Regions from separate parts of the Janthinobacterium sp. SUN026 genome, predicted to be linked through region 1. Evidence: predicted binding sites of a transcription regulator. Region 1 holds the regulator's gene; each other region holds the start of a gene.

Region 1 (4,104 bases):
CGGGACAGGAAATAACTGCCGCCCACGTCCGGAAACAGGCCGATATTGACTTCCGGCATGGCCATGCGCGTGCGGCCCGTCACGATGCGCAAGCGGTTGCCTGGCCCGGCTTGCGCCACACCCATGCCGCCGCCCATCACCACGCCATCCATCACGGCGATATACGGTTTCGGGTAGAAATGAATTAAATGATTTAAAGCATATTCTTCCGTAAAGAAATCTTCCAGCAGGGCGCTGCCGCCTTGCGGCGTGGCCAGACCCGCATCGTAAAAGAAACGGATGTCGCCACCGGCGCACAGGGCCTTATCGCTGCTGGAGCGGATCACGACGGCGTCCACCTGCGGATCGTCGCGCCAGGCCAGCAGGGCCGCGCTCAGGGCGCGCACCATCTCCAGCGACAGGGAATTCAAGGCTTTCGGACGGTCGAGCACGATGTGCCCGGTGCGGTTGCGGATGGAAGTCTGGACGAAGTCGCTCATGGCAGGCTAGAAAGAAGTGAAAGTGCGAATATTCTAATACCTGCGCGGGGAACATTGCGTTCCGCTGGGCGCAAAAAAGGGCGCAATGTGCGCCCTTAGTTGATCACAACTGCTGGAAGCGGGTGGCCTTAGACGGCGACGACGGCTTCTTCCTCGGAGTTGTCTGGCAGATGCTTGATCGCCTCTTTACCGTGCCCTTGCACTTTGGTTTTGTATTTCATCACTTGCCTATCGAGCTTGTCGATCAGGGTATCGATCGCGGCGTACAGGTCGTGCGCCAAGCTTTCCACATAGACAGTCTTGCCGCTCAAACGCAGGTTGACTTCAGCCTTTTGACGTTTTTCTTTCTCTTTGAGGTTATCCACGGTCAGAATCACGGCGATATCGATGACTTGATCGAAATGACGTTTCACGCGCTCCAGCTTCGTTTGTACGTATTCACGGATGGCTGGTGTCACTTCGAGATGATGTCCGCTGATGGTGAGATTCATACACACTCCTAAAGATGATCGGGTTCGTGCGGTCCATCCTATCCGGCCCGCAGAGGAACCGAAAAAAACTTACAAACACTTACGCAGGCTCACTGGCGGAATTTTTAATGCTTCCCGGTATTTGGCAACAGTACGTCGCGCAATCACCATGCCTTGTTCCCCCAGCATGTCCGCAATCTTACTGTCGGATAAAGGATTTTTAGGGTCTTCTGCTCCTGTCAGTTGCACGATCAATGCCCGTATCGCCGTCGATGACGCTTCGCCCCCCGCTTCGGTGGCGACGTGGCTACCAAAGAAATATTTCAACTCGAACATGCCGTGCGGGGTCAGCATGTACTTTTGAGTTGTTACCCGCGAGATAGTACTCTCGTGTAAACCCAGTGTATCAGCTATTTCACGGAGCACAAGGGGGCGCATGGCAACGGCCCCATGCGAGAAAAAGTTCTTTTGTCTTTCTACTATCGCCTGCGCCACACGCAGGATCGTGTCGAAGCGCTGGCGCATATTCTTGATCAGCCACTTGGCTTCCTGCAACTGTGCGCCCATGGCGCCCTCCCCCTTGCCCTGCTTGAGCAAGTTGGCGTACATGGCGTTGACGCGCAGGCGCGGCATGACGTCGTTGTTCAGGGTGACTTGCCAGCCATTGCGCGCGCGCTTGACGACGACGTCGGGCACCACGTAATCGGAGACGTCCGAGGCGAACACGGCGCCCGGATGCGGATTGCACTGGCGAATCACCGTCTGCGCTTCGCGCAAGTCTTCATCGTCGCAATCGAGGGCTTTTTTCAGCTTGTTGAAATCGCGCTGGGCAAACCAGGCCAGGTGCTTTTCCACGATCACGAGGGCCATGCGCCGCGTCACCATGGCGATGTGCGGCAAGCGCTTGATTTGCAGGGCCAGGCATTCGGACGCGTTGCGCGCGCCCACGCCCGGCGGATCGAAACTTTGCAGCAGCGACAAGGCCGTGCGCATCTCGTCGGCGTCGATTTCCAGCTCTTCCGGCAGGCGCGCCAGGATGTCGTCGAGCGACTCTTCCAGGTAGCCATTGTCGTCGAGCGCGTCGATGATCAGCTCGACCAGCGCGCGGTCGCGCAATTCGAGCACCGTCACGCGCATCTGCTCCATCAGGTGTTCGCGCAGCGTGCAGTGATGAGCCTCCAATTGCGGACGCGAATCTTCGTCGTCGGGCGCCTTGCCCCGGCTCGCCTCGCTCCAGTCGCTGTCGCCGCCATCCGCGGCGGCCGGGCTGTCGCCACCCTCGCCGTCAAACGCTTCCGCTTCGGCCGGCGCTGCGGGCGCCTCCTGGCCTGGTGGCTGGGGCGGCCCTTCGGCCGGTGCGGCCGTGGAGCTCAAGGCCCCGTCGGACAGCAGGCGCAGCGAACGGTCGAGCGGATCGTCGAGGCGTTCGAGCAAGGGATTGTCCGTCAGCAATTGCTCTAATTCCTGGTGCAATTCCAGGGTAGACAATTGCAACAGGCGTATCGATTGCTGCAACTGCGGCGTCAGTGCCAGGTGCTGCGAAGTGCGCAGCTGCAATGATTGTTTCATTGGCTTACATGCGGAAGTGTTCGCCCAGATAGACCCGGCGTACCGACTCGTTCGCGATGATGTCGTCGGGGCGTCCCGACGCCAGCACCGAGCCCTGGTTAATGATGTAGGCACGGTCGCAAATACCCAGCGTCTCGCGCACATTATGATCGGTAATCAGCACGCCGATATTGCGCTCCTTCAAGAAACGCACGATGCGCTGGATCTCGATCACGGCGATCGGATCGACGCCGGCGAACGGCTCGTCGAGCAGCACGAAACGAGGATCGGTGGCCAGCGCGCGGGCGATTTCCACGCGGCGGCGTTCGCCACCGGACAGGGACAGCGCCTGGTTCTCGCGCAGCTTTTCAATCTGCAAGTCGGCCAGCAATTTATCCAGCCGTTCCTCGATCTCGGCCTTCGTCAGCGGACGGCCTTCGACGGTCTGGATTTCCAGCACGGCGCGGATATTGTCTTCCACCGTCAGCTTGCGGAAGACGGACGCTTCCTGCGGCAGGTAGGACAGGCCCATCTGCGCACGGCGGTGGATCGGCAGGCTGGAGATATCCACGCCGCTGATATCGATGCTGCCGCCATCGGACGGCACCAGGCCGACGATCATGTAGAACGAGGTGGTCTTGCCGGCGCCGTTCGGGCCCAGCAAGCCGACCACTTCGCCGCATTCGACTTGCAGCGAAACATCATGCACGACTTGCCGCTTGCCATAGGTTTTTTGCAGCCCGCGAACGATCAGGGTGCTGCCGCAACGTGTATTTTCCATTATTTCTTTCCTGGCGCGGGCGTGGCCGGCGCTTTCTCCGCTGCCGGCGCCTTGGTCTTCGGCTGGATCACCATGCGCACGCTGCCGCCATCCGCAGTGCTGGTGCCGCTGTTGGAATTTTCCATCGCAAATTCTTCCTTGCGGCTGTCATACGAGATGAAGGCGCCGTTGGCCACATCGGTGACTTTCGCGCCTTCCAGGCGCGTCAGCTTGGCTCTGGAAAACAGTTTCACCACTTCCGTCTTGTTGTCGTATTCCACGCGCTCCGCTTCGCCTTCGACCCACAGGTCGCCCGCGCCATCGCGCTTCTGGCGGAAGGTCGCGAGCTTGCCGGGATCGGCCCAGAAGGTGATGAACTGGTAGCCTTGCGGATCTTCCGTGATCAGGGCCCGGCCCGCCTTCATGGTCAGGGTACCCTTGACCAGCACGACGTCACCCGTCAGGGTGCGCACCTGCTTGATGTCATCGACGTGGCCGCTGCGTGCCGTGATGACGGCTTCCTTCTCGGAATCGGCCTTCTCGGCATGCGCCACGCCCATGATGGCCAGCGAAAATACGGTCAACAGCAAGATGTTCTTCATAATATGGTTTCCTTGTTTCATTCTGTCATTTTGCCGCCGCGGCCGGGCGCGGTTTCGGCGGGAGGACCATGCGCAGCGCATTCTGCACTTCCACGACGCCGGTGGCGTTATTCGCCTTCATGCCGACGCCATTGATGCGCGAGGCGCCCGTCAGGATATCGACAGGCACATCCGTTTCCATTCTTTCCTCGTCCGGAAACACCGTCAGCGCTTCCGTCTTGACCGTCAGGTTCTGCGCCTTCGGA
Region 2 (4,104 bases), on a different contig from region 1:
TACAACGAATTCGCGCCGTTTTCCGACAAGGGTACGGGCATCGATATCGATATTGCCGAAGCGCTGGCGAAAAAGCTGGGGCTGAAACTGAGCTTGCTGCCATTTCCCGCCGGCGAAAACCTCAACGACGATTTGCGCAATATGGTGTGGAAGGGACATTACCTCGGTTATGGCCCCGCCGATGTGATGTTGCATGTGCCGGTCGACAAGAAGTTGATGGCGGACAACGACAAGGTCGAGATCTTCGCGCCATACTACGTGGAAACCGTGCGCCTGGCGCGCAGTGCGCAAGCCGTGCCGCAATTCGATGGCGTCGCCTCGCTGGCCGGCAAGCGCATCGGCGTGGAAAAGGTGTCGATCGCGGCCATGCTGATGCTGGGCGAAGACAATGGCAAGTACCGCGACGATGTGCGCATCTTCGATACGGCAGCCGAAGCCTTGCAGCAATTGCAGGCGGGCAAGCTCGATGCCGTGCTGGCCAACCGTTCGGAAATCGAATCGGTGCTGAAAAGCGATCCCGCTTTCCCCATGAGCGAAGTGGCGTTCGCCCGCCTGCCGCGTGCGGGCTGGGCCGTGGGCCTGGCCGTCAGCCGCCAGCAGCTCGACGTGGGCAAGTTGCTGCAGGCAGCCATGAACGAAATGGCGGCCAGCGGCGAATTGAAAGCCATCTTCGAGAAATATGGGGTGAAGGAAGCACGGCCATAGCAGGCCATGTTAAATGACAATAAAGCCCGCGCATCGGAAGAGGCGCGGGCTTTTTAGTTTTAGAAACTATATTGGGCGCTAACGCCCAGCAACCAATTACGTCCCGGTGCCGCTTCATAGTAGCGCTTGTTGCTGTCGCCGACGATGACGGAACCCACGTAGGTCTTGTCGAAAAGATTGTTCAGGCGGGCAAACTCCTTGAAGCGCCAATTGCCCACGTTTTGCCTGGCGTTGAAGCGCGCATTGAATACCGTGTAGCCGGGCGCCGGTTTTTCGATGTTGCTGTCTTCCGCGTAGACCTGGTTGCTGGCCACGCTTTCCAGCGCTGCGCCAAAACGGTCGAACGTATCTTTCCAGGCCAGTTCAGCGAACAGGTTAGCGCTGGGTACGCCCGGCAAGCGGCTGCCTTCGCGCACGCCGCCAAATGCCTGGTCATACACGGCATGCAGGCTGGTGAGCGCCACTTTGGTCGTGAAGCCATATGGCAGGTTCGAATCCAGCGACACTTCCATGCCCTGGCGCAAGGTTTTACCCCCATTGCGATAGCTGGTGCGCCCGCCGCTGGACTTGTCGACCACTAGTTCGTCGTTGGTCTTGATCTGGAACAAGGCCGCATTCACGTGCGTGTTGTTGGCGATCCTGGCCTTGACACCCGCTTCCAGGTTGGTGCTGGTGGCCGGCTTCAAGTTGAAATTGAAGCCGCCGCCTGTGCCCGAGTAAAACAGTTCGTTCAAGGTTGGGGCCTCGAAACCGCGCGCGGCGCTGGCGTAGACGTTGACGTTCGGCGTCAGTTTATACAGCAGGCCCAGCACGGGCGTCGTGTGGCTGAACTCCAGGCTGCCGCTATCGTTGCCGTTGCTGAGGAAATGGTCGTCGACCGCCACTTTCATCTTGCTGTAGCGCACACCTGCGCTGAGCAGCCACGGGCCGCCTTGCCATTCCGCCTGGATATACGGATCGAGGCTGGAGACGACATCCTGCTCGTCGCGGCGCAGCTTACCCTTCAGTCCGTACACTTCGCCGATATAGTTCTCATAGCCGGTGCGGTCATCGCTGGAGCGGCTATAGTCGATGCCGATGGTGGTGCTCAGCTTGCCGCCGGCCAACTGGTTCACGTGCAGCCAGTTGGTGTCGATGCCATAGAACTGGCGCTGGAAGTCGACCACGCCGCCCGAATGCTTAAGTAGACCGTCCACTTTGGTATTTTGGAATGCTTTATTAAACGCCTGGTACTGGATCACGTCGCGGTTGCCGCCATACACCATCACGTGCAGTCGGTCATCGCCGAACGATTGTTCATAAGTGGCGCCGATCTGCTGATGATCGATGCTCTTGCGCGTGTTGTAGCGCTCGGCCAGGGTGCGTTTCGGGTTTTGCGTGTCCGTCGTGTCGATTTCGCCGGCGCGCGGGTCGCGGGCAAACGTGGTCCAGGTGACGCCCAGCGGATCTTGCGTATTGCCTTGATGCAGGCTGTTGGCGACGATGGTCAGCTTGCTGTCCGCGGTGGGCTTGACCGTGATCTTGCCGAACGCTTGTTCGCGCGTGGCGGCGCTGTGGTCGCGGAAGCCGTCCGTGCGGAAGCGCGAGCCGTCGAGCACGTAGCCGATGCCGCCCGCCTGGCCCTGCGCCGTCAAGTCTACCTTGCTGGTGCCGTAGCTGCCGCCCGTCAAATTCAGTTCGACGGACGGGGGATTTTGTCCATCCTTGGAAAACAGCTGGATCACGCCGCCCGAATGGTTGCCGTAGATGGCAGAAAACGGTCCGCGCAGCACTTCGATGCGCTCGGCCGTATCGAGGTTGAAAGTGGCGGCCTGGCCCTGACCGTCGGGCATGCTGGCGGGAATGCCATCGCTGATCAGCTTGACGCCGCGCACGCCGAAGGCCGAGCGGGCGCCGAAGCCGCGCGACGAGATTTGCAAGTCTTGTGCGTAGTTCTGGCGGTTTTGTACGACCAGGCCCGGCACGGCGGCCAGCGCTTCCGACGCGTTGACGCGGATTTGGCCATCCTGGATGCGGGCGCTGTCGACCACGTCGATCGAGGCCGGCACTTCCTGGCTGGGGTGGGCGATGCGGCTGCCGCTGACGACCACCGTATCCATGAATTGCCCATTGGCCGGGTCAGCTGCCTCGGCGGCAAAGACGTGAGGGGCGAGGGTGGCGCTGCCGGCGACAAACAGGCTGGCGATGGTGTTCAGGCGGAAACGATGCTGCATGCGGATTCTCCAATGTGAATAAAAGCCTGCTTGATCGCGTGCGCGGTACAGGTCTGCGTAGGTGTATCAAGCAATATGCCTGCCATGTCTCCATTGGTGGGCTGAAATTATACGCGTGTCAGTGGCACGGCGTTTGCATACGGTAATTGTCAGAGACGCCGATGCGGCGCGCTTTTCCCTCGTTTTGCCATTGAAAAGGTGATTATGCCCAACTTCTTCTCGCGCCTGCGCCAGGTGTGCTGGCTGCTGCCGGCGCTCGCCAGCACCGCTGTCCAGGCCGCTCCATTTGCCTATGTTCCCAACGAAAAGTCGGGCACCTTGAGCGTGATCGACACGGCGACCGACCAGGTGGTGCGCCAGATCGCCGCAGGCAAGCGTCCGCGCGGCATCGCCGCCGACCCCACAGGGCGGCAATTGTTTGTCACGGATGCCGCCAGCAGCGCTTTGCTGCTGATCGACAACGCTGGCGGCGCGCCCGTGCGCACGGTGGCGCTGGGCAAGTCGCCCGAAGGCGTCAGCGCCTCGCAAGACGGTAGTCACGTGGCCGTTGCCGTCGAGGAAAACAACAGCGTGGCCTTGCTCGATGGCCAGACAGGTACCTTGCTCGCCGATATCAAGGTGCAGGGCCGCAATCCGGAACACGCCGTCTTCAGCCCGGATGGGCGCTGGCTGCTGGTCAGCGCGGAAGAGGCGGAGCAAGTCGATGTCATTGATGTGGCGCAACGCCGGCAGGTCGCTTCCATCGCCGTGGGGCTGCGTCCGCGCGGCATCGGTTTCAGCCCGGACTCGGGCCGCGCCTACGTGGCGTGCGAACTGGTCAATGCCGTCTACGTGATCGACATGGCCGCGCGCAAGGCGATTGCCACCATTCCAGCGGGCAAGAATGCCAATGGCATCGCCGTCCATCCCGGCGGCAAGCAAGTGTATGTCTCGAACGGCATCGACGGTACGGTGATGGTGATCGACACGGCCAGCAATCAGGTCACGGCCACGATTGGCGTCGGCAAGCGCCCGTGGAACATGGCCATCACGGCCGACGGCGCCAAGCTGTACGTGGCCAATGGCCGCTCGAACAGCGTGTCCGTCATCGACACGGCCAGCGCGCGCAAGGTGGCCGATATTGCCGTGGGTGAATTGCCATGGGGCGTGGTGATTCGTTGATTCCTTCATGGCACAGGTGCAGGTG
Region 3 (4,104 bases), on a different contig from region 1:
AATATTCCCCTTAGAGCGCTTCGTTGCCGGTTTCACCGGTACGGATGCGGATGACCTGTTCCAGGTTGTAGACGAAAATCTTGCCATCACCGATTTTACCGGTACGCGCGGCGCCTTCGATCGCTTCGATGGCCTGGTCGACAATGGCGTCATCGACGGCCGCTTCAATCTTGGTTTTTGGCAAGAAATCAACGACATACTCGGCGCCACGGTAGAGTTCCGTGTGACCTTTCTGGCGGCCGAAACCCTTGACTTCCGTGACCGTAATGCCTTGCACATTGATAGCCGACAAAGCTTCGCGTACTTCGTCCAGTTTGAACGGCTTAATGATTGCAGTAATCATTTTCATGGCAGTCTCGCTTAAAAGGTTTTGGACACGGTCAGCACGAGACCGGATTTCGCCAGATTCTTGCCATTCGGTGCCATCGAATCGATATTGGCCTTGACGGCTGCCAGGGAAACGGTCGCCACGCCAAAGTCCTTGGTCACGCCGATCTTGTAATCGCTGTAGCTGAGGGAATCGTTGTGCTCGACCTTCTGACGGCCCGCATGCAGGTTCAACATGTAGCCATCATGCACCTCGACGTTGGCGCCCACGTCGAGGTAGCCGCTGTTCTTGCTGTCGGCAACGCCGAACAGATTGGTGGTCGAATGCGAGTATTTGATATACATCGGACCGTAGCCGAGCTGGCCGTACAGCTCGAAGGTGTTGGCATTCGTGCTCAGCCCATTCGATGGGTAGAAGTAGTACAGGCCGCCCACGTCATAGGTAAAATCCTTGCTGATCTCGCCCCGCTTGCCGCCGTAGATATCCCATTCCAGATTGGTATCGCCGCCGCCGTCCTTGATCCATTTGATGCTCGACAGCCAGGTGCCCACATACAGGCCCGTCGGGTTATGGGTGTAGTCGGCACCGCCGCTGACGGCCGGGTTCAAGCGGCTTTGCGAGATGCCGCGGTAACGGTAGTCGCTGGTCAGCGCCACGTTGTAGCTCACCACGTTATCAGGTACGGCTTCGGCCGCAACAGGCGCCGCCACTGCATCCTGGGCCATGGCGCTACCGCACAAGGCGGTCATGGCCAGCGTCAACGCTGCAGCTAAAGTCATGTTCTTGGACAGATTCTTCATGGCGATTCCCTTTTATTGAACTTTTAAAGCGGTTGAGGTTTAAAATCTTGGCTGGAGATCACAAAGCGTTCATACCTTCTTTAGCAGAATACGTGCCAGCTCTCTTGCCACCTTGACAGGTGCATTTCCGTCCATATATACCCTGCACACGGCCAGGAATGCGGCAACGGACTGCTGAAGCACAATGAAGCGCCCAGTTTCGCACCAGATTAACGCCGCTGTGCACCGCAATGGTGCGATGCACAGGCCGCACCATAAAAGGACTGACCATGGACATGAATACCTTCTTTAACGACTTGCAAGGCAAGATCCATCAAGCCATCGAAAACTCGCCGGCCAAGGATATCGAGAAAAATGTGAAATCGATGATGACCCAGGGCTTCGCCCGCCTCGATCTCGTCACGCGCGAGGAATTCGATATCCAGGCGCAAGTACTGGCCAAGACGCGCGCAAAACTGGATGCACTGGAATTGCGCCTGATCGAACTGGAAACGCGCCTGAACGATCCAAAAGCCTAAGCAGCCGCTGCACGCAGGGCGCCGTAATCGGCGACCTTGCTGGCATACCTCAAGCCTCACACCTTTTCAAGCGCTAGACTGATCCTGCCCGCGTCCGCGCTACAGGGGAGTCTGATGAGCCTGGCCGTCCTGAAAAGCCGCGCCCTGGCCGGCATGGAGGCGCCAGAGGTAAGTGTCGAAGTCCACCTTGCCAATGGCTTGCCTTCGTTTACGATAGTCGGCCTGCCGGATACGGAAGTGAAGGAGTCTCGCGACCGCGTGCGTGCCGCACTGCAAAACTGCGGCTTCGAGATGCCGGCGCGGCGCATCACGGCCAACCTGGCGCCGGCAGACTTGCCCAAGGAATCGGGCCGCTTCGACTTGCCCATCGCACTGGGCATCCTGGCCGCCTCCGGCCAGTTGCCGGGCGACCAATTACACCACTATGAATTCGCGGGCGAACTGTCGCTGTCTGGCCAGTTGCGCCCCATCCGCGGCGCCCTGGCGATGACCTTTGCCATGCAGCGCAGCCAGTCGGGCCCGCCACGCGCCTTCATCCTGCCGCAGGCGAACGCGGACGAGGCGGCTCTCGTCAGCGATGCCTGCATCTATCCCGCCCACAGCCTGCTCGAGGTCTGCGCGCATTTTGCCAGGCACGCCAGCCAGACTGCCCTGCAACGCCACCAGCCCGTGCTGGCACCGCGCGCTTTTCCCTATCCCGACTTTGCCGACGTGCAAGGGCAGCTGCAGGCACGACGCGCACTGGAAGTGGCGGCAGCGGGCGGTCACAACATCCTGATGGTAGGACCACCGGGCGCAGGCAAGACCATGCTGGCCAGCCGCTTCCCTGGCGTGCTGCCGCCCATGAGCGATGAAGAGGCGCTGGAATCGGCGGCCGTGCATTCGCTGGGCAGCCACTTCAAGGTGGAACACTGGAAACGGCGGCCCTATCGCGCCCCGCACCAGACGGCATCCGGCGTGGCACTGGTGGGTGGCGGCAACGTGCCGCGGCCAGGTGAAATCTCGCTGGCACACTGCGGTGTGCTGTTTCTCGATGAAATTGCCGAATTCCACCGCCGGGTGCTCGATGTGCTGCGCCAGCCCATGGAATCGGGCGTGATCAGCATTTCACGCGCGGCACGCCAGGCCGAGTTTCCTGCCCGTTTTCAATTGATTGCCGCCATGAATCCTTGCCCGTGCGGCTATCTGGGGCACGCTTCCGGCCGTTGCCGCTGTACGCCAGACGCCGTATTGCGCTATCACAATCGTCTGTCGGGCCCGCTGCTCGACCGTATCGACCTGCAGATTGAAGTGGCCGCCATGCCGCCGACGGCGCTGGGACGACGTGCAGGCGCCGGCGAAAGTACGCAAGCGATCGCCGCGCGGGTAGCGGCAGCCTATGCCTTGCAACTGGCACGCCAGGGAAAAGCGAACCAGCGGCTGAGCAACACGGAAATCGAACAACATTGTCGCCTGGAACCACATGGCGAACAGTTGTTGCATGGCGCCATGACGCGCCTGCACTGGTCGGCGCGTACCTATCACCGGGTGCTGCGCGTGTCGCGCAGTATCGCGGACCTGGCGGGCAGCCCCGCCATCACGCAACCGCATGTTGCCGAAGCGATCCAGTACCGGCGCGTACTGCGCGAGATATAAGGCAAGCGGTGAACCCCGCACGTGCGCGATTGCGCGTGATTGGCAGCGCTGCTACCATCTGCTGATGAAAAAAACATCACTTGCCCTCTTTCTGGCTACGCTCGCGGCCGCCAGCGTCCTGTCCGCCTGCAGCCCGAAATTCGACTGGCGCGACTATCGCAGCCCCGACGCCCAGTTTACGGCCCTGTTTCCGGGCAAACCGGCCGTGCTGACGCGCGAGATCGATCTCGACGGCAAGAAAGTCAGCTTGACCATGACGGCGAGCGAGGTCGATGGCAATACCTTCGCCATCGGCAGCGCCGTGCTCGACAGTGCGGAACAGGCACAAACGGCCCTGCCCGCAATGCAGACAGCCCTGTTGAAAAATATCAATGGTGTCGTGCGCAGCGAGAAATCCGCATCGACGGCCAGCAGCACGGCGGCCGGCAGCCATCAACGCAGCGCGCTGAGCGTCGAAGCGACGGGGATGCAGCAGGGCAAGCCGGTCCTGCTGGTCGGCCGTTTTGTGGCGCAGGACAAACGCATCTTCCAGATCATCATACTCGGTGAAGAAAGCAAGCTGTCGCGTGACACCATCGACACTTTCATAGACTCGGTGAAACTGGATTGAGACTTAACGATCGCTTAAACGGATGTTTTCACGGTAAACACGCTCTTGTAAATACGTACGTTGTCCAACAGATGGGCCTATCCGGCTTGCAAATGTGCAATCCGGGCAATCGGACAGCCTGTGCGACATTTCAAGTCGTGATATTGTTTCGACACTAACAACAAGTTTCAGAAAGCGCTTATGTTGATCTCATTCAAATCCAAATCCTCCCCA

The links. Region 1 encodes sigma-54, which starts transcription at its own class of promoters, with help from an activator protein. Its sites were predicted from a motif close to TGGCANGNAANCTGCTTT; they were not measured.
Region 2: the regulator sigma-54 is predicted to act here: its motif matches at 3,041-3,058, upstream of OX459_RS27885 (beta-propeller fold lactonase family protein).
Region 3: the regulator sigma-54 is predicted to act here: its motif matches at 1,209-1,226, upstream of OX459_RS23360 (TorF family putative porin).

The regions. Positions count from the first base shown of each region.
Region 1 covers NZ_JAPQNU010000003.1:192,236-196,339, forward strand. The annotation lists gene OX459_RS15580 (enoyl-CoA hydratase/isomerase family protein) at 1-479, opposite strand, end outside; gene raiA (ribosome-associated translation inhibitor RaiA) at 608-970, opposite strand; gene OX459_RS15590 (RNA polymerase factor sigma-54) at 1,040-2,518, opposite strand; gene lptB (LPS export ABC transporter ATP-binding protein) at 2,523-3,278, opposite strand; gene lptA (lipopolysaccharide transport periplasmic protein LptA) at 3,278-3,859, opposite strand; gene lptC (LPS export ABC transporter periplasmic protein LptC) at 3,885-4,104, opposite strand, start outside.
Region 2 covers NZ_JAPQNU010000011.1:11,267-15,370, reverse strand. The annotation lists gene OX459_RS27895 (transporter substrate-binding domain-containing protein) at 1-705, shown strand, start outside; gene OX459_RS27890 (TonB-dependent receptor) at 765-2,918, opposite strand; gene OX459_RS27885 (beta-propeller fold lactonase family protein) at 3,123-4,079, shown strand.
Region 3 covers NZ_JAPQNU010000006.1:489-4,592, reverse strand. The annotation lists gene OX459_RS23365 (P-II family nitrogen regulator) at 11-349, opposite strand; gene OX459_RS23360 (TorF family putative porin) at 361-1,128, opposite strand; gene OX459_RS23355 (accessory factor UbiK family protein) at 1,398-1,646, shown strand; gene OX459_RS23350 (YifB family Mg chelatase-like AAA ATPase) at 1,761-3,281, shown strand; gene OX459_RS23345 (hypothetical protein) at 3,346-3,891, shown strand; gene OX459_RS23340 (DUF1840 domain-containing protein) at 4,072-4,104, shown strand, end outside.